DNA from 2 places in the Micromonospora sp. NPDC002389 genome. Region 1 is predicted to be linked to the other one. Evidence: riboswitches for the same ligand, from Rfam matches in the RefSeq annotation. Region 1 holds a riboswitch; the other holds the start of a gene.

Region 1 (9,304 bases):
TGGCCGGCATGTACGCCGTCTACCACGGCCCGGACGGACTGCGGGCGATCGCGACGCGCACCCACGAGACGGCGGTGCGGTTGGCCGCCGGGCTGCGGGCCGGTGGCGTCCAGGTGGCCGACGTGCCGTTCTTCGACACGGTCACGGCGACGGTGCCGGGGCGGGCCGGTCAGGTGGTGGCCGACGCGGCGGCGCGCGGGGTGAACCTGCGGCTGGTCGACGACGACCGGGTGGGGATCTCCTGCGACGAGACCACCACGGGCGAGCACGTGGCGGCGGTGTGGGCGGCGTTCGGGGTCGACGGCGTCGACGGCGCGGTGACGGCGGCGCTGCCGGAGGCGTTGCGGCGTACCGACGACGTCCTCACCCACCCGGTGTTCCGGTCGCACCACTCGGAGACGGCGATGCTGCGCTACCTGCGGCGGCTGGCCGACTTCGACTACGCGCTGGACCGGGGCATGATCCCGCTGGGGTCGTGCACGATGAAACTGAACGCCACCACCGAAATGGAGCCGGTGAGCTGGGCGGAGTTCGCCCACATCCACCCGTTCGCCCCGGCGGAGCAGACCGCCGGCTACCGGGAGATGATCGGCCAGTTGGAGGGGTGGCTGGCCGAGGTGACCGGCTACGACGCGGTCAGTGTGCAGCCCAACGCCGGGTCGCAGGGGGAGTTGGCCGGGTTGCTGGCCATTCGCGCGTACCACCGCGACCGGGGTGAGAGGCACCGGGACGTGTGTCTGATCCCGTCGTCGGCGCACGGCACGAACGCCGCCAGCGCGGTGATGGCCGGGATGCGGGTGGTGGTGGTCGGCTGCGACGACGACGGCAACGTCGACCTGGTCGACCTGGACGCCAAGATCGACAGGCATCGGGACGCCCTGGCGGCGATCATGGTGACGTACCCGTCGACGCACGGCGTGTACGAGACGGGCATCGCGTCGCTGTGTGCGAAGGTGCACGACGCCGGTGGTCAGGTGTACGTCGACGGCGCGAACCTCAACGCGCTGGTCGGGTTCGCCAAGCCGGGCCGGTTCGGGGCGGACGTGTCGCACCTGAACCTGCACAAGACGTTCTGCATCCCGCACGGCGGCGGTGGTCCTGGCGTGGGTCCGGTGGCGGTGCGCGCGCACCTGGCGCCGTTCCTGCCGGGTGACCCTGGTGGTGCGCCGGTGGACGGGCGGCCGGCGATCTCGGCGGCCCGGTACGGGTCGGCGGGCATCCTGCCGATCCCGTGGGTGTACCTGCGGATGATGGGCGCCGACGGGCTGGCCCGGGCCACCGGGGTGGCGGTGCTGGCGGCCAACTACGTGGCGGCGCGGCTGCGGGAACACTTCCCGGTGCTGTACGCGGGCAACAAGGGCCTGGTGGCCCACGAGTGCATCCTGGACCTGCGGCCGGTGACGAAGGCGACCGGCGTGAGCGTCGACGACGTGGCCAAGCGGTTGATCGACTACGGGTTCCACGCGCCGACGATGTCGTTCCCGGTGGCGGGGACGCTGATGGTGGAGCCGACCGAGAGCGAGGACCTGGCCGAGCTGGACCGGTTCTGCGACGCGATGATCGCCATTCGGGCGGAGATCGACGAGGTGGCGGCCCGACGCTGGCCGGCCGGGGACAACCCCCTGGCCAACGCGCCGCACACGGCGGCGATGGTGGCCGGCGACGAGTGGCCGCACCCGTACCCGAGGTCGGTGGCCGGCTACCCGAGCGGCGTGGACCGGGCGGGGAAGTACTGGCCGCCGGTGCGTCGGGTCGACGGCGGGTACGGCGACCGGAACCTGGTGTGTTCGTGTCCGTCGCCGCAGGCGTACGAGAGCTGACGGCAGCCGCGCCGGGGCGGTCCCTGCCGCCCCGGCGTCGCGTCGACCTGGTCGTGACGGTCCCCGCAGCGGGGACTAGCCTGGGTCGACGCGGGAAGAGTCGTGACGGATCGTGAGCAGGTCAGGCGGCGAGGGCGTGTCGGGCGGGGCCGCGGTGCGGTGCGATGCTGCTGCCGTCGGGCAGCAGTTCGCCGGTGTCCTCGAAAATGATGACGCCGTTGCAGAGCAGGCTCCAGCCCTGCTCACGGAAGCAGGCGATGACCTTGGCGGCTTCCCGGTCGGTGGCTTCGGCGGAGGGGCAGGTGGGTTGGTGCTGGCACATCGGGTTCTCCGGACTGTGGGGGCACTGTGTCATGGTTCACATGACCAGTGACGCACAGTACCAAGCAAACGCATGGCGCATCGAGCAGAAGCGTGCGTGGTCCGTAGGAAATCCGCTGAACGGATGAGCCACAACCAACCAGACGTCGTGGAAGCGCTCCCACGGACGGTGGTCGATCCGTCACCGCTCGACCCGCCGGCCGCGCCCACACCCTGCCGAGGCCGCCGCGTCGAACTCGCCCGCTGGCAGTGGCGCCCCACCGCCGGCGGCGACCCCGCCACCGCCGTCGAGGACTTCCTCGCCGCCCACGGCCTACCCCGGCACGACCTGGCCCGCCCCGCCCGCCCCCACCACCACGACGACCGCGTCTGCGGCGCCGCCCTGTACGTCTCCGCCGCCGCCGGCGCCCTGCTCGCCGGCGGCGACCCCGGCGCCGCCAACCCCGCCGACCTGCCCGAGGTCGCCGTCGTCGTCTACGGCCACACCGACACCCCCACCACCGGCACCCCGTCCGGCACGTGGTGGCGCGGCCCGTGGACCGAGAGCTGGACCCCCACCGCACACGCCGACGCCGTCCGCGCCGTCCGCACCGCCATCGGCCACGGCGACGTCTACCAGGTCAACGTCGTCGGCCACGCCGCCGCCCCCTACCACGGCGACCCCCGCCCCGCCCTGGCCCGCCTCGGCCGGCTCCCCGGCGCCCGCTACGGCGGCGTCCTGACCGGCGACGGCTGGGCCATCGGCTGCGCCAGCCCCGAAACCCTCGTCGAGGTCCGCGCCGGCACCCTCACCACCCGCCCCATCAAAGGCACCCGACCCGCCACCGCCGCCGGCCGCGCCGACCTGCTCACCTCCGCCAAGGAACGCGCCGAACACATCATGATCGTCGACCTCGAACGCAACGACCTGGCCCGCGTCGCCCGCACCGGCAGCGTCCGCGTCGACGACCTGTTCGCCGTACGCCGCTGGTGCGACCTGTGGCAGGCCGAATCCACCGTCCGCGCCGCCGTCGCCGACGGCCTCGGCCTGGCCGACCTGCTGCGCGCCGTCTGCCCCGGCGGCTCCGTCACCGGCGCCCCCAAACTCGCCGCCCTGCACCACATCGCCGCCCTCGAACCCGTCGGCCGCGGCGCCGGCATGGGCGCCCTCGGCTGGATCGGCCCCGACCACCTCGACCTCGGCCTGACCATCCGCACCGCCGCCACCGACCGCCACGCCGTCCACGTCTGGGCCGGCGGCGGCATCACCTGGGACAGCGACCCGCACGCCGAGGTCGCCGAAGCCGCCGCCAAGACCGCCCCGGTCCGCGCCGCCCTCGACCCGACCCCACCCGGCCGCCCCACCGCCGGCCCCACCGACCGATAACCTTGCCGACATGACCATGCGGGACATCCGAATCATCGGCGACCCGGTGCTGCGCACCCCCAGCGAACCCGTCACCAGCTTCGACGCCGACCTACGCGCCCTGGTCACCGACCTGATGGACACCCTGCTCGGCGCACCCGGCCGCGCCGGCGTCGCCGCACCCCAGATCGGCGTCAACGCCCAGGTGTTCGTCTACGACGCCGACGGCCACCGCGGCCACATGGTCAACCCCACCCTCGAACTGTCCGACGAACTCTCCGACGACGACGAGGGCTGCCTGTCCATCCCCGGCCTGTACTTCCCGACCCCCCGCGCCCTGCACGCCACCGCACACGGCTACGACCAGCACGGCGAACCCCTCACCATCGCCGGCAGCGGCTTCCTCGCCCGCGCCCTGCAACACGAGACCGACCACCTCGCCGGCCGCCTCTACGTCGACACGCTGCGCGGCGACGTGCGCCGCCGCGCCCTGCGGGAGATCCGCGCCGGCCGCTTCGACTCACCCCGCCGCGCCTGACCCGCCCGCCGCCCACTCGTCCCGGGTCAACGCGTACTCCACCTCACCGGCCTGCGCCCCCGGCAACGGATCCGCCCACGGCAGATGGAACGTGCGCACATACCGCATCCCCACCGCCGCCATCGTCGCCCGCGACGCCACGTTGACCGCCATCGTCTCGGCGAAGATCCGCGACAACCCCAGGTCGGCGAAACCGTGCCGGATCAGCTCCCGGGCCCCCTCCGACGCCAGACCCCGCCGCCAGAACCGGCGCGCCAACCGGTACCCCAACTCGGCCTGCCCCACCACCGGCCCCTGATCAGCCCGCGACGGCGGCTCCAACAACCACCAGCCGACGAACTCACCGTCGGTCGACCCGGCCCAGAACCCCAACCCCGGCGCCCGCCGCGCCACCGCCACCCGCTCCCGGTGCCGCCGCGCCACCTCCGCTGCCGACCGCACCGGCCCCAGGAACCGCATCACCTCCGCATCGGCGTCCAACGCCACCTCGTGCGGCAGATGCACATCCGCCAACGGCGCCAACACCAACCGCGCGGTACGCAGAATCACCTGAGACACGCGCGTCATCATCGCGGCCACCGGGCCGCCACCGCCACCGACAATCAGCGACCACCGGCGCGGAGCCGGAACTCGCCGTACTCGGCCACCCGGGTGAACCCCAACCGCTCGTACAACCGCACCGCCGCCCCGTTGTCGGCCTTCACGTTCAACGTCACATGATCCACGTCGGCCCGTAACACCTCACACAGCCGCGTCACCACCGCCGCCGCCAACCCCCGACCCCGCCACCCCGGCCGCGTCGTCACGTTCCCCACCGCCGCCACCCGATACGTGGGGGAGAAGACATGCACCCCCGCCACCGCCACCAACAGGCCACCGTCACTGATCCCCACATACCGGCCGGTGTCCACCATCCGCGAATCGAACCAGTTCCCCGGATACGCGACCGCGTACAGCTCCCGCAGCCGAGGCAGATCCGCCCGCCCCAACACCACCCCCGCCGGCGACACCCCCGCCGCGCGTCCCGGATCCGTCCACGCCATCTTCAGATGCGTCCCCGACGACGTCACCTCGAACGCCCCCGCCAACGCCACCTCCACACCGGGGGACAGGTGCGCCTCCAACCGGGCCGGCAACACCGGCACCACCTCACCCAGCAACGCCGACACCGCCGCCACCCCGGCCGGCCGCGTCAACGCCACCAGCGTCGGCGACACCGCCCCGTGATACAGCAACACCACCGCGTCCCCACGCCGAAACCACGACGTGTACGGCCAGAAGAAATCGTCCAGATCACCCAACTCGTACGCGTGCAGCCGAGGATCCCGCCCCAACAGGCCCGCCAGGACGGCCCGGTCGTGTTCCGCGCGCACCGACACCCGCCGATGATCACACGCGCCGCGTCGCGCCGCTCACCCCGCCAACCACTGGTCATAGCCCAGCTTCGCCACCAACGCCACCACCACCAGCAGCAACACCCCCCGCACGAACCCCGCACCCCGCCGCAACGCCATCCGCGCCCCCACCATCGCCCCGACGATGTTGCACACCGCCATCGCCGCACCCAACAGCCACCACACGTGCCCCGTCACCGCGAACACCGCCAACGCCCCCGCGTTCGTCCCCGCGTTCACCACCTTCGCCATCGCCGACCCGTGCAGGAAATCCGCCCCCACCAGCGCCGTGAACGCCACCACCAGGAACGTGCCGGTACCCGGACCGATCAACCCGTCGTACAGGGCGATACCCACCCCCGCCACCAGCACCGCCACCACGACCCGCCCCCGGGTACGCCGCCCCGGAAACGACGACACCCCCAACCTCGGCCGCAACACCACGAACAGCGCCACCGACAGCAACACCACCAGCACCACCGGCCGGTACGCCGACGGCGGCACCGCACCCGCCAACGCCGCACCCACACCCGCGCAGAGCACCGCCAGACCCGCCGCAGGCCCCGCCACCGCCCAGTCGATACGCGTACGCCGCGCGTACGTCACCGCCGCCGCCGACGTCCCCGCGATCGCCGCCAACTTGTTCGTGCCCAACGCCGTCGCCGGCGGCATCCCCGGCGCCGCCACCAACAACGCCGGCAGCAACAACAACCCGCCGCCACCCACCACCGCATCCACCCAACCGGCCAGGGCGGCAGCGGTCAGCAGCAGCGCGACAGTCGACGGGTCCAGATCCACGGCGGCATTCTTCCCACCCCGAGGCACCCGACGCCGCCGCCTGTGGCCAGCCTCACCGGCCCCGACGCCTCCGCAGCCACACCCCGACCGCGCCCACCGCCACGAACACCAGCGTCGAACAGAACAACACCCGCAGCATCGGGCAACTGTGCCACGGCGTCGATAAGGTGACACCGTGCGCCTGGCCACGTTCAACCTGCTGCACGGCCGGTCCCTGACCGACGGCCTGGTCGACCCGGCCCGCCTCACCGCCGCCGTCACCGCCCTCGACGCCGACGTGCTCGCCCTGCAGGAAGTCGACCGCGACCAGTCCCGCAGCGGCAACCACGACCTCACCGCCATCGCCGCCCAGGCCCTCGGCGCCACCGAACACCGCTTCGCCGCCGCCGTCGTCGGCACCCCCGGCGAAGCGTTCCGCCCCCTGCGCCACGACGACGACGGCCACGGCGAACCCTGCTACGGCGTCGGCCTCGTCTCCCGCCACCGGGTCACCACCTGGCGCATCACCCGCCTACGCCCGGCACCACTACGGTCCCCGGTCTACGTACCCGGCCCCGGCGGCGGCCTCATCCTTCTGCACGACGAACCCCGCGTCGTCCTCGCCGCCGTCCTGGACACCCCCCACGGACCCCTCACCGTCGCCGCCACACACCTGTCCTTCGTGCCCGGCTGGAACATCCGCCAACTCCGCCAGGCCGTCCGCGCCCTCCGCACCCTGCCCGCCCCGCGCATACTGCTCGGCGACCTCAACCTGCCCACCTGGGCCGCCCGCCTGGTGTCCCGCTGGCAACCCCTGGGCCGCCGCCCCACCTACCCCGCCGGGCAACCCCGCGTCCAACTCGACCACATCCTCGCCGACCGGCAGGACCTGCACCGGCTGCCACCGGTCACCGCCGTGCACACCCCGCTGGCCACCATCTCCGACCACCGGCCCCTGCTGGTCGACCTCGGCTAGGCCACCGCCGACCGGGCCGCCCGCACCGCGTTACGGAACACCATCGCCACCGTCACCGGACCCACCCCACCGACCCGCGGCGTGATCGCCCCCGCCACCCGCTCACACGCCGGATCCACATCCGGCAACAACCGGCGCCCCGCATACCGCACCCCACCACCGACCACCACCGCACCCGGCCGCACATGCTCCGGCCGCACGATCCCCGGCACCCCCGCCGCCGCCACCAGGATCTCCGCCCGCCGCGTATAGCGAGGCCAGTCCGCCACCCCGGTGTGCACCACCGTCACCGCCGCATTCGCCGTCGGCCGCTTCTGCGCCAACACCATCGCCAACGGCCGCCCCAACGTCGCCCCACGCCCCAACACCACCACCTCCCGACCCGACACCGGCACCCCGTGGAACGCCAACAACGCCTCCACCCCCGCCGGCGTACACGGCACCGGACCCGGCAACCCGAGCGCCAACCGCCCCACGTTCACCGGATGCATCCCGTCCACGTCCTTGTCCGGGTCCAACACCTGCACCGCCCGGTCGAAGTCCAACCCACCCGGCACCGGATGCTGCACCAACACCCCGTGCACACCCCGGTCCGCGTTCAGCTCCGCCAGCACCGCGTGCAGATCCGCCTGCGACGCCGACGCCGGCAACCGCACGTGCGGCGACGCGAAACCCAGCTCCGCCGCCTGCCGCTGCTTGATCCCGATGTAGCGGGCGCTCGCCGCGTCGTCACCGACCAGCACCGTCGCCAACGCCGGAGTCACCCCCGCCGCCCGCAGCGCCGCCACATCCTCGGCCACCTCGGCCAGAATCCGCTCCGCCACCGGCGCGCCAGGCAACAACCGGGCCGTCTCCATCATCGTGGACATAGCTCACCTCGACCGTGGAGGCCCAGGCGGACGACCTCCACGACGAGCTTCCCGATGGTCGATCCCATCCCCGGTGCCGCCAGTCGCGTCACCCGCAGCCTTGCACACCCGACGCCGCCACCACCACCGTCGAACCCCGGGGAACCGTCAGCCCGGGGGACCGAACGCCAACGCCAACCGCAACGCCACGTCCCGCACCCCGGTGAACCGCCGCACCTGCGCCAACCGGCCCGCCCGCACCGCCATCGCCGCCATCCGCTGCGTCGGCACCCGCCGCGCCCGGTCGTACCGGGCCAACGCCGACGACACGTCCGCCTCCGCCGCCAACGCCTCCGACAACGCCACCGCGTCGATCAACGCCTGGCAGGCGCCCTGCCCCAGATCCGGCGTCATCGCGTGCGCCGCGTCGCCCAGCAACACCCAGCGCCCCCGCACATACGTCGGCAGCGGCGGCAGGTAGTGCACGTCGTGCTGCAACACCCCGGCCGCGTCGATGCGATCCAGCACCGCCGGCACCGGGTCGTGCCAGTCACCGAACCACCGCCGCAACGCCGCCAGATCACCCTCCGGAGGCCGGAAACCCTCCGGCGCGGCCACCGCCGCATACCAGTTGGCCACCCCGGGACCCTGCGGCGTCACCCCGAACTTGCGCCCCGGACCCCACGTCTCCCCACCGGAGGCCACCTCCAACGGGACCGTGCCACGCCACGCCGTCACCCCCGAATAGCGCAGCGGAAACCGGTCACCGAACATCGCCGCCCGGGTCGCGCTGCGGATCCCGTCCGCGCCGACCACCACGTCGTACCCGTCATCCAGCTCCGCCGGACCCGCCACCGGCGCGCCGAAACGCACCGTGCCCGCCGGCAACGCCTCCGCCAACAGACCCAGCAGCGCCGGCCGCGACAGCAGCAGCACCCCCTCACCGTGCCGCCGCCGGATCCGCCCCACGTCCAACCGGGCGATCACCGTCCCGTCCGGGCGACGCATCGCCCCGTCCGGCTGCGCCCGCCCCCGTTCTCGCGCGGACGCACCCACACCGAGGCGATCCAACGCCCGCAACGCCGACGGCCAGATCCCCAACCCGGTGCCCGTCTCGGGCAGCCCCGCCGCCCGCTCGAACACCGTCACCGACCACCCGGCGCGCAGCAGTCCCACCGCCACCGCCAGCCCACCCACGCCGCCTCCGATGACGGCCGCTGATCCTCGCATCACCCGACCGTACTACAACTGTAGTTGCCTGCACTACTGCTGTAGTCTCCCTCAC
Region 2 (9,304 bases), on a different contig from region 1:
CCCGGAGAAGGTGGCCTGCGACTACCAGCCCTACGACCTCGACAAGATCGCCAACCGGGAGTTCGCCGAGTCCGGCAACCCGGCCGCCGAACTGATCAAGAACTTCCAGTGGACCAACGCCCAGCAGAACGAGGTGGCCCGCTACCTCACGGTCGACGAGTTGTCCCACGACGAGGCCGCCAAGAAGTGGCTGGACGCCAACCCGGACGTCTGGCAGGACTGGCTGCCCGCCGACTGAGTCGGCCCACCCGGCGGACCGCGTACCGATCGGCCGCCGGACAGAGCGCGGCGGCGTGGCCCGGTCTCGGGCCACGCCGTCGACCGGTCAGCGGGGCGCGTCCCGGACGACTAGAGTCCGATCTCGTGCATGCTCCCGAGGTCGGTGTCGCGACTCCAGCGGACCGGACGCCGGTGGTCGACGCTTTGGTGGCCGCGTTCGTCACGGATCCCGTCGTTCGCTTCTTCTTTTCCGACGACGAGAGCTACGCACGGTCGGCTGCCGTCCTCTTCGGTCACCTCTTCGACAAGCAGGTGGTCAAGGGCACCGTCTGGACCGTCGAGCGGGGTGCCGCGACCGCCATCTGGGAGCCGCCGGTCGCCGGTACGGCCATCCTCGACGACGGACGTCGCCCGGCCTTGCCCGACGACGCGCTGCGCCGGGTGCACGCCTACGACCAGGCGCTGCGTGCCGTCCTGCCCCGCCATCCGCACTGGTACCTGGGCATACTCGGCACCCACCCGGCGCACGCCGGTCGCCGCCTGGGAAGGGCCGCGATGAGCGCGGGGCTGCGTCGGGCCGCCGACGACGGCCTGCCGGCCGTGCTGGAGACCGGCAACCCGGTCAACGTCGAGATCTACCGACGTGCCGGGTGGGAGCTGGTCGACACGCTGACCGACCCGATCCCGGTCTGGGTGATGCGACGCTGACCCGCTCCACCCGCCCGCTCCGCTCGCTCCACCCGTCCGCCCGGCTCCACCCGCTCCACCCGCTCCACCCGCTCCACCCGGTCCGCTCGCGGCCCGCACCAGGCCCATCCTCCTTCCTCCACTGCAAGATCACGCTCGATCCGGGATCGAGTGGTCATCGTCGCGCTCGGATACCACTCGATCCGGGATCGAGCGTGATCTTCGGTAAGCGGGGGCTTCTCCGGCGGCCGGTGGGACTTCTGTGCCGGTGACCAGCTCGGTGTCATCCGAGCTGTCAGACCTCGGGCGGCGTTGCGTCGAAGGTGCTGCCTGGATGGTGATGGAAGTGCCGCCGTAAGCCCTGCCGGACGAGTCGGGTGGAGGGCGCTATGCCGATTCATGTGGCGGTAGCGTGCCTTCTCCACCCACTATCCGATATGGAGGATGGATTGGTTTCCAGACTGGTCCGGATGGCACTCGTCGTCACCTTGGCGCTGGCCGGGGGCACAGTGGCCGTGGTGTCGCCCGCACAGGCTGCCCCGACGAAGTTCAAGAACTGCACCGCGCTGAACAAGAAGTACCGGCATGGCGTCGGCAAGAAGGGCGCACGGGACAAGGTTCGCGGCAGAACGAAGCCGGTCACGAACTTCAAGGTTTCGACGGCGATCTACAACGCGAACACCAAACTCGACCGTGACAAGGACGGCGTCGCCTGCGAAAAGCGATAGCGGCTGGCCACGGGCTCGGGACACTCCCGGCCTGCCACCGGTGATGCCGGTCCGCCACCTCGCCGATCATGGAGTAACGGCCTGCGCGAAAGCCGTGAACAGAGGTATTTCGCCTACCACAACTCCATGATCGGCGGGGCCGGCGGGGCCGGCGGGGCAGGCGGGGCAGGTGGGGCAGGCGGGGTGCCCTCGGCGGTCGCCAGCCAGACTGCTCTGCGCGCAGCAGGCGGCCCGGCGGATGACGGCCTGACCAGAAGGGCGCTGGCAGCCGGGGCAGGGGCGGTTCGGTGGGTGCGGCGTCAGGCTTCGGGCGGTGCCGTCGCGGCCCGGTGGGCGGCGGCGAGCCGCTTCGGCGCGCGGGCGAACCACGCCTCCGTGACGATCTCGGTCAGTTCGGCCTCGTCGATCCGGTCCAACTGCACCAGCACCGCCGGGTAGCCGTCGAGGTGGGGCGTGGTCAGGTAGACGGCGGGGTCGTCAGCGAGCAGCGCCTCCTTGACGCCGAGGTCGGCGACGCGTACGCCGAGGATCGGGCCGTCCGGCGCGGCCGGTCCGAGCGCGTCGAGGTCGGTGCGGCGCAAGGGCCGCTCCCACACGAAGGACTTGTCCCGTACGGTCCAGGCGGGCAGCCCGTCGTAGGAGGGGCGCTCGCCGGTCTCCGGCAGGCTCAACGCGATCCGGCGGACGTCATCCCAACTGGCCACCGCCCGACCATACGCCCCGACCGAGGCCGGCAGGAGGCGCGCACCGGTCCCGTACGGCGTGTCGGACGCGGCGCCACGCGCACCTCGACGGCGACACACCGCGTTCGCCGGAAAGCGAACGGTGACCTTCGCCGTACCGTGCTCCTGCGTGGACGGCCATAATGGGCGGCATGGTTGCCTGGGAGTACGCCCTGCTGGTTCGCCGTTACCAGGGACAGGGCCGCAATTTCCACGTCTCGTTCGTCTGGTACGGCCCGGACGGATCCCGTAAGGACATCACCGCGTACGGCGACACCGCCGTGGCACACCTCAACCGGTACGGCCGGGAAGGCTGGGAACTGGTCACCGCCGCCGAGGACGTCAACAACGTCCAGGGCAGCACCGAGGTGCACCGATACCACCTCAAGCGCCCGCTGAACTAGTCCACCCCACCGTCGGTCGACCACCGCCCGGGAACGCGTTGACGGCGCGTCCCGGGCGTCGTCACGCTTGTCGACAGATGTCGATGCGTGTGCGTCGACCGGTCTGTTGCAGGGGGTACTCATGCGCAAACGCAGGATGCTGGCGCCGGTGGCGGCGCTCGCCACGGTGGGCGCGGCGCTGGTGGTCGGTGCGGCACCGGCTGCGGCGGATCCGCCCGGCGGGACGCTGCGCGGGGTCTACTACAGCTACACCTTCTGTCAGTCGTACGGTGCCTCGGGCATCAGCGAGAACCGGTGGGACTGGTGGTACTGCGAGCAGAGTGCCGCCCCGCAGAGCGCCCAGTGGTTCCTCTGGACGTTCGACTACGCCTGATCCGCTCGCGGCGCGCGCCGGGCCGGTGACACCGGCCCGGCGCACGTCCGTCGTCAGCCCAGGTCGACGTTCGGGTACAGCGGGAACCCGGCGAGCAACTCGCCGGCCTGCCGGCTGACCTTGTCCGCGAGCGCGGGGTCCAGCACGTACTTTGCCTTGGAGGCGGTGCCGTCCGGGTTCGCGCCGGCGCTGGTCTGGCTGAGCACCGTGTGGATCAGCTCGGCGGTGCCGTCCATCTCGGCCGTGCCCAGCCCACGGGTGGTCAGCGCGGGCGTGCCGATCCGGATGCCCGAGGTGTACCAGGCGCCGTTGGCGTCCTGCGGCACCGCGTTGCGGTTGGTCACGATGCCCGAGTCCAGCAGCGCCTGCTCGGCCTGCCGACCGGTCAGCCCGTAGCCGGTGACGTCGATGAGCACCAGGTGGTTGTCGGTGCCGCCGGTGACCAGCGTGGCGCCCCGACGCAGCAGCCCGTCGGCCAGCGCCTGGGCGTTGTCGACGATCCGCTGGGCGTAGTCGGCGAAGTCGGGGCGACGCGCCTCGGCCAGCGCGACCGCCTTGGCGGCCATCACGTGTGGCAGCGGGCCGCCGAGCACCATCGGGCAGCCCCGGTCCACCTGGTCGGCCAGCTCCGGGCCGCAGAGCACCATGCCGCCGCGCGGGCCGCGCAGTGACTTGTGCGTGGTGGTGGTGACGATGTGCGCGTGCGGCACCGGGTCGAAGTCGCCGGTGAAGACCTTGCCGGCGACCAGACCGGCGAAGTGGGCCATGTCCACCATGAGGGTGGCGCCGACCGAGTCGGCGATCTCCCGCATGATCCGGAAGTTCACCTTGCGCGGGTACGCCGAGTAGCCGGCGACCAGCACCAGCGGCCGGAACTCGCGGGCCGCCTCGGCGACCCGGTCGTAGTCGATCAGACCGGTGGCCGGGTCGGTGCCGTAGCTGCGCTGGTCGAACATCTTGCCGGAGATGTTGGGCCGGAAGCCGTGGGTGAGGTGACCGCCCGCGTCCAGCGACATGCCGAGCATCCGCTGGTCGCCCAGCTCCCGGCGGAGCGCGAACCAGTCCTGCTCGGTGAGGTCGTTGACGTGCCGGGCCTGCGCACGCTTGAGCGCGGGGGACTCCACCCGGTCGGCCAGGATGGCCCAGAACGCCACCAGGTTCGCGTCGATGCCCGAGTGCGGCTGCACGTACGCGTGCGTCGCGCCGAACAGCTCCCGGGCGTGCTCGGCGGCGAGCGCCTCGACCGTGTCGACGTTCTGGCAGCCGGCGTAGAACCGGCGCCCGACCGTGCCCTCGGCGTACTTGTCGCTGAACCAGTTGCCCATCGCCAGCAGGGTGGCCGGCGAGGCGTAGTTCTCGCTGGCGATCAGCTTGAGCGACTCGCGCTGGTCGGCCAGCTCCGCACCGATGGCGTCGGCCACCCGGGGCTCGACGGCGCGGATGACCTCCAGCGCGCTGCGGAAGGCGGCGGATTCGGCGTTCGGCGGCATGCGACCTCCTGGTGACGTACGGAAGGCCCAGGCGCTCGGCGTGCGTCCTCATGACGGGGCCGCTTCCCGATGGTGCTCCATCTCGACGCGCCAGTCACGGCCCCCGCCGATCCTAGCGGGTCGGCTACCCGGCCCCGCGCACACCGGGTCGGACCGGTCCCGACCGGCCCGCGAGGTCGCCCCCGCGTCGGCCGTACGCGTCGTACGCTCGGCAGATGGCGACCGCGGCCGAGGAGATCCGGGTGGGGCGGCGGGTGGTACGCGTCTCCAGCCCGGACAAGCCGTACTTCCCGGAGCGCGGGCTGACCAAGCTCGACGTGGTGCGCTACTTCCTCGCCGTCGGCGACGGGATCCTGCGCGCGCTCAGGGACCGGCCGACCATGCTGGAGCGCTGGCCGCGTGGCGTGTTCGAGGGGGCGACGGTCGCCACCCGGCAGGACAACCGGGGCGACGCCTTCTATCAGAAGCGGGTGCCGGCCGGCGCGCCCGACTGGGTGGGCACCGCGCACATCACGTTCCCCAGCGGGCGCAGCGCCGACGAGGTCGCGCCGGGGGAGCTGGCGGTGGTGATCTGGGCGGTCAACCTGGGCACCCTGCGGTTCCACCCGTGGCCGGTGACCCGGGCCGACGTGGAGCGGCCGGACCAGCTCCGGATCGACCTGGACCCGCTGCCCGGGGTGGGGTTCGACCAGGTCGTCCCGGTGGCGCACGAGGTGCACGGCTTCCTCGACGAACTGGGCCTGACCGGCTACCCCAAGACCACCGGCGGTCGCGGCCTGCACGTGTACGTCCCGATCGAGCCCCGGTGGAGCTTCGGCGACTGCCGGCGGGCGGTGCTGGCGCTCGGCGGCGAGATGCGGCGGCGCCGGCCGGACCTGGTCACCACCACCTGGTGGCGGGACCAGCGCGACCGGCCGGTCTTCGTCGACTACAACCAGATGGCCCGGGACCACACGATGACCTCGGCGTACTCGATCCGGCCGACGCCTGCGGCGCTGGTCTCCGCCCCGCTCGACTGGGCCGAGCTGGACGACGTACGCCCGGAGGACTTCGACGTGACCACCGTGCCGGCCCGGTTCGCCGAGCGGGGCGACCCGCACGCCGGTCTGGACGGGCGACGGTTCTCGCTGGACCCGCTGCTGGAGCTGGCCGACCGGGAGGGGCTGGCCGCGCCGCCGGAGCGCTGAGCGGCGGTCAGGCCCACGGGCTGCGGACGCCGTCGTACTCCTCGAAGACCAGCCAGCTCCGGGTGGACAGCACCCCGGCGATGCGCTGGACCCGGTCCAGCACCACGTCCCGCAGGGTGGCGTTGTCCGGCGCCCGGACCAGGGCGAGTACGTCGTGTTCGCCGCTGAGCAGCGCCACGTGCTCGACGTAGCGCACCCGGGCCAGCTCCGCCGACACCTCCCGCCAGGTGTTCTGCTGGATGGTCAGGGCGATGTACGCCGAGGTGCCCAACCCGGCCGGCTCCGGCGCGACCCGAGCGGCGAACCCGGTGACCACCCCGTCGCGCAGCAGCCGTTCCATCCGCGCGTACGCGTTGGTGCGCGACACGTGCACCCGTTCGGCGAGCGTCCGGACGGAGATCCGCCCGTCCCGGGTCAGTTCGTCCAGGATCCGCCGGTCCACCTCGTCCAGCATCGGGGCCGTTCGTCCCGGTCCACCCCGCAGGGGCGCTGCGTCAGCGGTCTCCTGGCTCACCTGAGCCTCCCATCAGTGCCATACATCCCGCGTTCACCGGCCATCTTGAGTCAATCATCCGACCAAAGGAGCATAGGTCCACCACACGTCCAGGAGGTACCGCCGTGACGACCACCCCTCAGGCGGCCCGCAGGGCAACCCCGCGGAAGCGCCGATCGGCCACCCCGACCGCGCCCGACCCGGCGGCTGCCCTGCTTCCCCAGGCCGATCCGGTCCGACTGCTGAACCCGGACGGCACCCTGCTGCCGTCCCGGGCCGACTATCCCGAGCCACCCGTGGCGGCCCTGCGCGAGATGTACCGCCGGATGGTCGTCGGCCGCCGGTTCGACGCGCAGGCCACCGCGCTGACCAAGCAGGGCCGCCTCGCGGTCTACCCGTCCTCCCGAGGCCAGGAGGCGTGCCAGGTCGGCGGCGTGCTCGCGCTGCGCGACGACGACTGGGTCTTCCCGACCTACCGCGAGTCGATGGCGCTGACCGCGCGGGGCATCGACCCGGTCGAGGTGCTCACCCTGCTGCGCGGCGACTGGCACTGCGGGTACGACCCGGCCGCCCGCCGCACCGCCCCGCAGTGCACCCCGCTGGCCACCCAGTGCGTGCACGCCGCCGGTCTGGCCTACGGCGAGACGTACCAGGGGCGGGACACGGTCGCGCTGGTCTACATCGGTGACGGCGCGACCAGCGAGGGCGACTTCCACGAGGGGGTCAACTTCGCCGCCGTGTTCAAGGCCCCGGTGGTCTACTTCGTGCAGAACAACAGGTACGCCATCAGCGTGCCGCTGTCCCGGCAGACCGCCGCCCCGTCGCTGGCCTACAAGGGCGTCGGCTACGGCGTGCCCAGCGAGCAGGTCGACGGCAACGACCCGGTCGCCGTGCTCGCCGTGCTGGAGAAGGCGGTCGCGCACGCCCGCGCCGGCAAGGGGCCGTTCCTGGTCGAGGCGCACACCTACCGGATGGAACCGCACACCAACGCCGACGACGCGACGCGCTACCGCGACGCCGACGAGGTGGAGGCGTGGCGGGACCGCGATCCGGTGGCCCGACTGGAGGCGTACCTGCGCTCCCGCGAGGTCCTCGACGACGACGCCGTCGCCGCGATCGCCCAGGAGGCCGAGGAGTACGCCGCGCGGCTGCGCGAGCGGATGAACGTCCAGCCCACCGTCGACCCGCTCACCCTCTTCGACCACGTCTACGCGCAGCCCACCCCGCAGCTCGTCGAACAGCGTGACCAGGTCCGCGCCGAGCTCGCCGCGCAGGAGGAGGACGCCTGATGGCCACCATGACCATGGCGAAGGCGCTCAACGCGGCGCTCGCCGACGCGCTGCTCGACGACGAGCGGGTCGTCGTCTTCGGCGAGGACGTCGGGCAACTCGGCGGCGTCTTCCGGATCACCGACGGACTCCAGGCCCGCTTCGGCGACAAGCGCTGCTTCGACACCCCGCTGGCCGAGGCCGGCATCGTCGGCTTCGCGGTCGGACTGGCCATGTCCGGGCTGCGCCCGGTGGTCGAGATGCAGTTCGACGCGTTCGCGTACCCGGCGTTCGAGCAGATCGCCTCGCACGTGGCGAAGCTGCGCAACCGCACCCGGGGCGCGTTGAGCGTGCCCATGGTGATCCGGGTGCCGTACGCCGGTGGCATCGGCGGCGTGGAACACCACTGCGACTCCTCCGAGGCGTACTACGCGCACACGCCGGGCCTGAAGGTGGTCACCCCGGCGACCGTCGACGACGCGTACTCGCTGCTGCGGGAGGCGATCGACGACCCCGACCCGGTGGTGTTCATGGAGCCGAAGAAGCTCTACTTCACCAGCGCCGAGGCGGACCTGCCGACGCGGACCGCACCCTTCGGCCGGGCGGTGGTCCGGCGCCCCGGACGCGACGCCACCCTGGTCGCGTACGGGCCGGCGGTGCCGGTCGCGCTGGAGGCCGCCGAGGCCGCCCGCGAGGAGGGCTGGGACCTGGAGGTCGTCGACGTACGCACCATCGTGCCGTTCGACGACGACACGATCGCCGCCTCGGTCCGGCGTACCGGCCGCTGCGTGGTGGTGCAGGAGGCACAGGGCTTCGCCGGGGTCGGCGCGGAGATCGCCGCCCGGGTGCAGGAACGTTGCTTCCACGCCCTGCACGCGCCGGTGCTGCGGGTCTCCGGGCTGGACATCCCGTATCCCGCGCCGATGCTGGAGCACACCCACCTGCCCTCGGTCGACCGGGTGCTGGACGCGGTGGCCCGCCTCCAGTGGGACGACCAGCCGGACTCCCGCTGGCTCACCGAGGTGCCGGCATGAGTGGGCGAATCATCGGGGCCGGTGCGGTGGAGTCTCGTGGCGGCACGCGGCGGAGCGGAGTACCGGCATGAGCGAGCAGGTCTTTCTTCTTCCCGACCTCGGTGAGGGGCTCGCCGAGGCGGAGATCGTGCAGTGGCGGGTCGCGGTGGGCGACGTGGTCACCGTGGACCAGACCGTGGTCGAGGTGGAGACGGCCAAGGCGGTCGTGGACGTGCCCTGCCCGTACGCCGGACGGGTGGTGGCCCTGCACGGCGCCGAGGGTGAGGTGCGTCCGGTGGGCCAGCCGCTGATCACCGTGGCCGACCCGGCCGCCGACGGTGCCGCCGGCCCGACCGAGCCCACCGGGCACGCGGTCTACCGCGAGGAGGAGCGGGCCGGATCCGGCAACGTGCTGATCGGGTACGGCACCGGGCACGGTGCCACGCGCCGTCGTCGGCGTCCCCGCCTCGCCCCTGGCACGCAGGCCCCCGCCCCGGTCGCGCCGGCCGCCGCCCCGGGCAGGCAGGCCGCCGTGCCGGCCGCGACGAGCCTTGCCCCGGGCACGACGGACGCGACGGCGATCACCGGTACGGCGGCGAGCGGCTCGTCCCCGGCCGTCTCTGTCGGCGCTGACCGGTCCGTCGCGGTCGGTTCGTCCCCGGCCGTGGGGCTCAGCGCGGATCCGTCCACGACTCCGGCGCTGGTCATCTCGCCGATCGT

Evidence for each region. A riboswitch is a leader RNA that binds a small molecule or an ion and turns the genes downstream of it on or off. The one in region 1 is predicted to bind ZMP and ZTP.
Region 2: linked by a shared signal. The riboswitch ahead of ABT008_RS17500 (glycine hydroxymethyltransferase) and the one ahead of ABT008_RS07010 (bifunctional 5,10-methylenetetrahydrofolate dehydrogenase/5,10-methenyltetrahydrofolate cyclohydrolase) in region 1 are both predicted to bind ZMP and ZTP.

Annotation. Positions count from the first base shown of each region.
Region 1 is NZ_JBEOWP010000003.1:187,489-196,792, reverse strand. Features, by position in the region: gene gcvP (aminomethyl-transferring glycine dehydrogenase) at 1-1,820, shown strand, start outside; gene ABT008_RS07045 (DUF5999 family protein) at 1,942-2,142, opposite strand; gene ABT008_RS07040 (chorismate-binding protein) at 2,239-3,507, shown strand; gene def (peptide deformylase) at 3,518-4,024, shown strand; gene ABT008_RS07030 (GNAT family N-acetyltransferase) at 4,007-4,591, opposite strand; gene ABT008_RS07025 (GNAT family N-acetyltransferase) at 4,627-5,403, opposite strand; gene ABT008_RS07020 (sulfite exporter TauE/SafE family protein) at 5,437-6,216, opposite strand; gene ABT008_RS07015 (endonuclease/exonuclease/phosphatase family protein) at 6,392-7,171, shown strand; gene ABT008_RS07010 (bifunctional 5,10-methylenetetrahydrofolate dehydrogenase/5,10-methenyltetrahydrofolate cyclohydrolase) at 7,168-8,028, opposite strand; ZMP/ZTP riboswitch at 8,054-8,137, opposite strand; gene ABT008_RS07005 (FAD-dependent monooxygenase) at 8,188-9,249, opposite strand.
Region 2 is NZ_JBEOWP010000008.1:173,210-182,513, forward strand. Features, by position in the region: gene ABT008_RS17470 (glycine betaine ABC transporter substrate-binding protein) at 1-238, shown strand, start outside; gene ABT008_RS17475 (GNAT family N-acetyltransferase) at 364-927, shown strand; gene ABT008_RS17480 (excalibur calcium-binding domain-containing protein) at 1,377-1,634, shown strand; gene ABT008_RS17485 (MmcQ/YjbR family DNA-binding protein) at 1,934-2,338, opposite strand; gene ABT008_RS17490 (hypothetical protein) at 2,500-2,760, shown strand; gene ABT008_RS17495 (hypothetical protein) at 2,882-3,133, shown strand; gene ABT008_RS17500 (glycine hydroxymethyltransferase) at 3,187-4,623, opposite strand; ZMP/ZTP riboswitch at 4,642-4,731, opposite strand; gene ABT008_RS17505 (DNA polymerase domain-containing protein) at 4,839-5,810, shown strand; gene ABT008_RS17510 (Lrp/AsnC family transcriptional regulator) at 5,818-6,264, opposite strand; gene pdhA (pyruvate dehydrogenase (acetyl-transferring) E1 component subunit alpha) at 6,429-7,592, shown strand; gene ABT008_RS17520 (alpha-ketoacid dehydrogenase subunit beta) at 7,592-8,605, shown strand; gene ABT008_RS17525 (dihydrolipoamide acetyltransferase family protein) at 8,673-9,304, shown strand, end outside.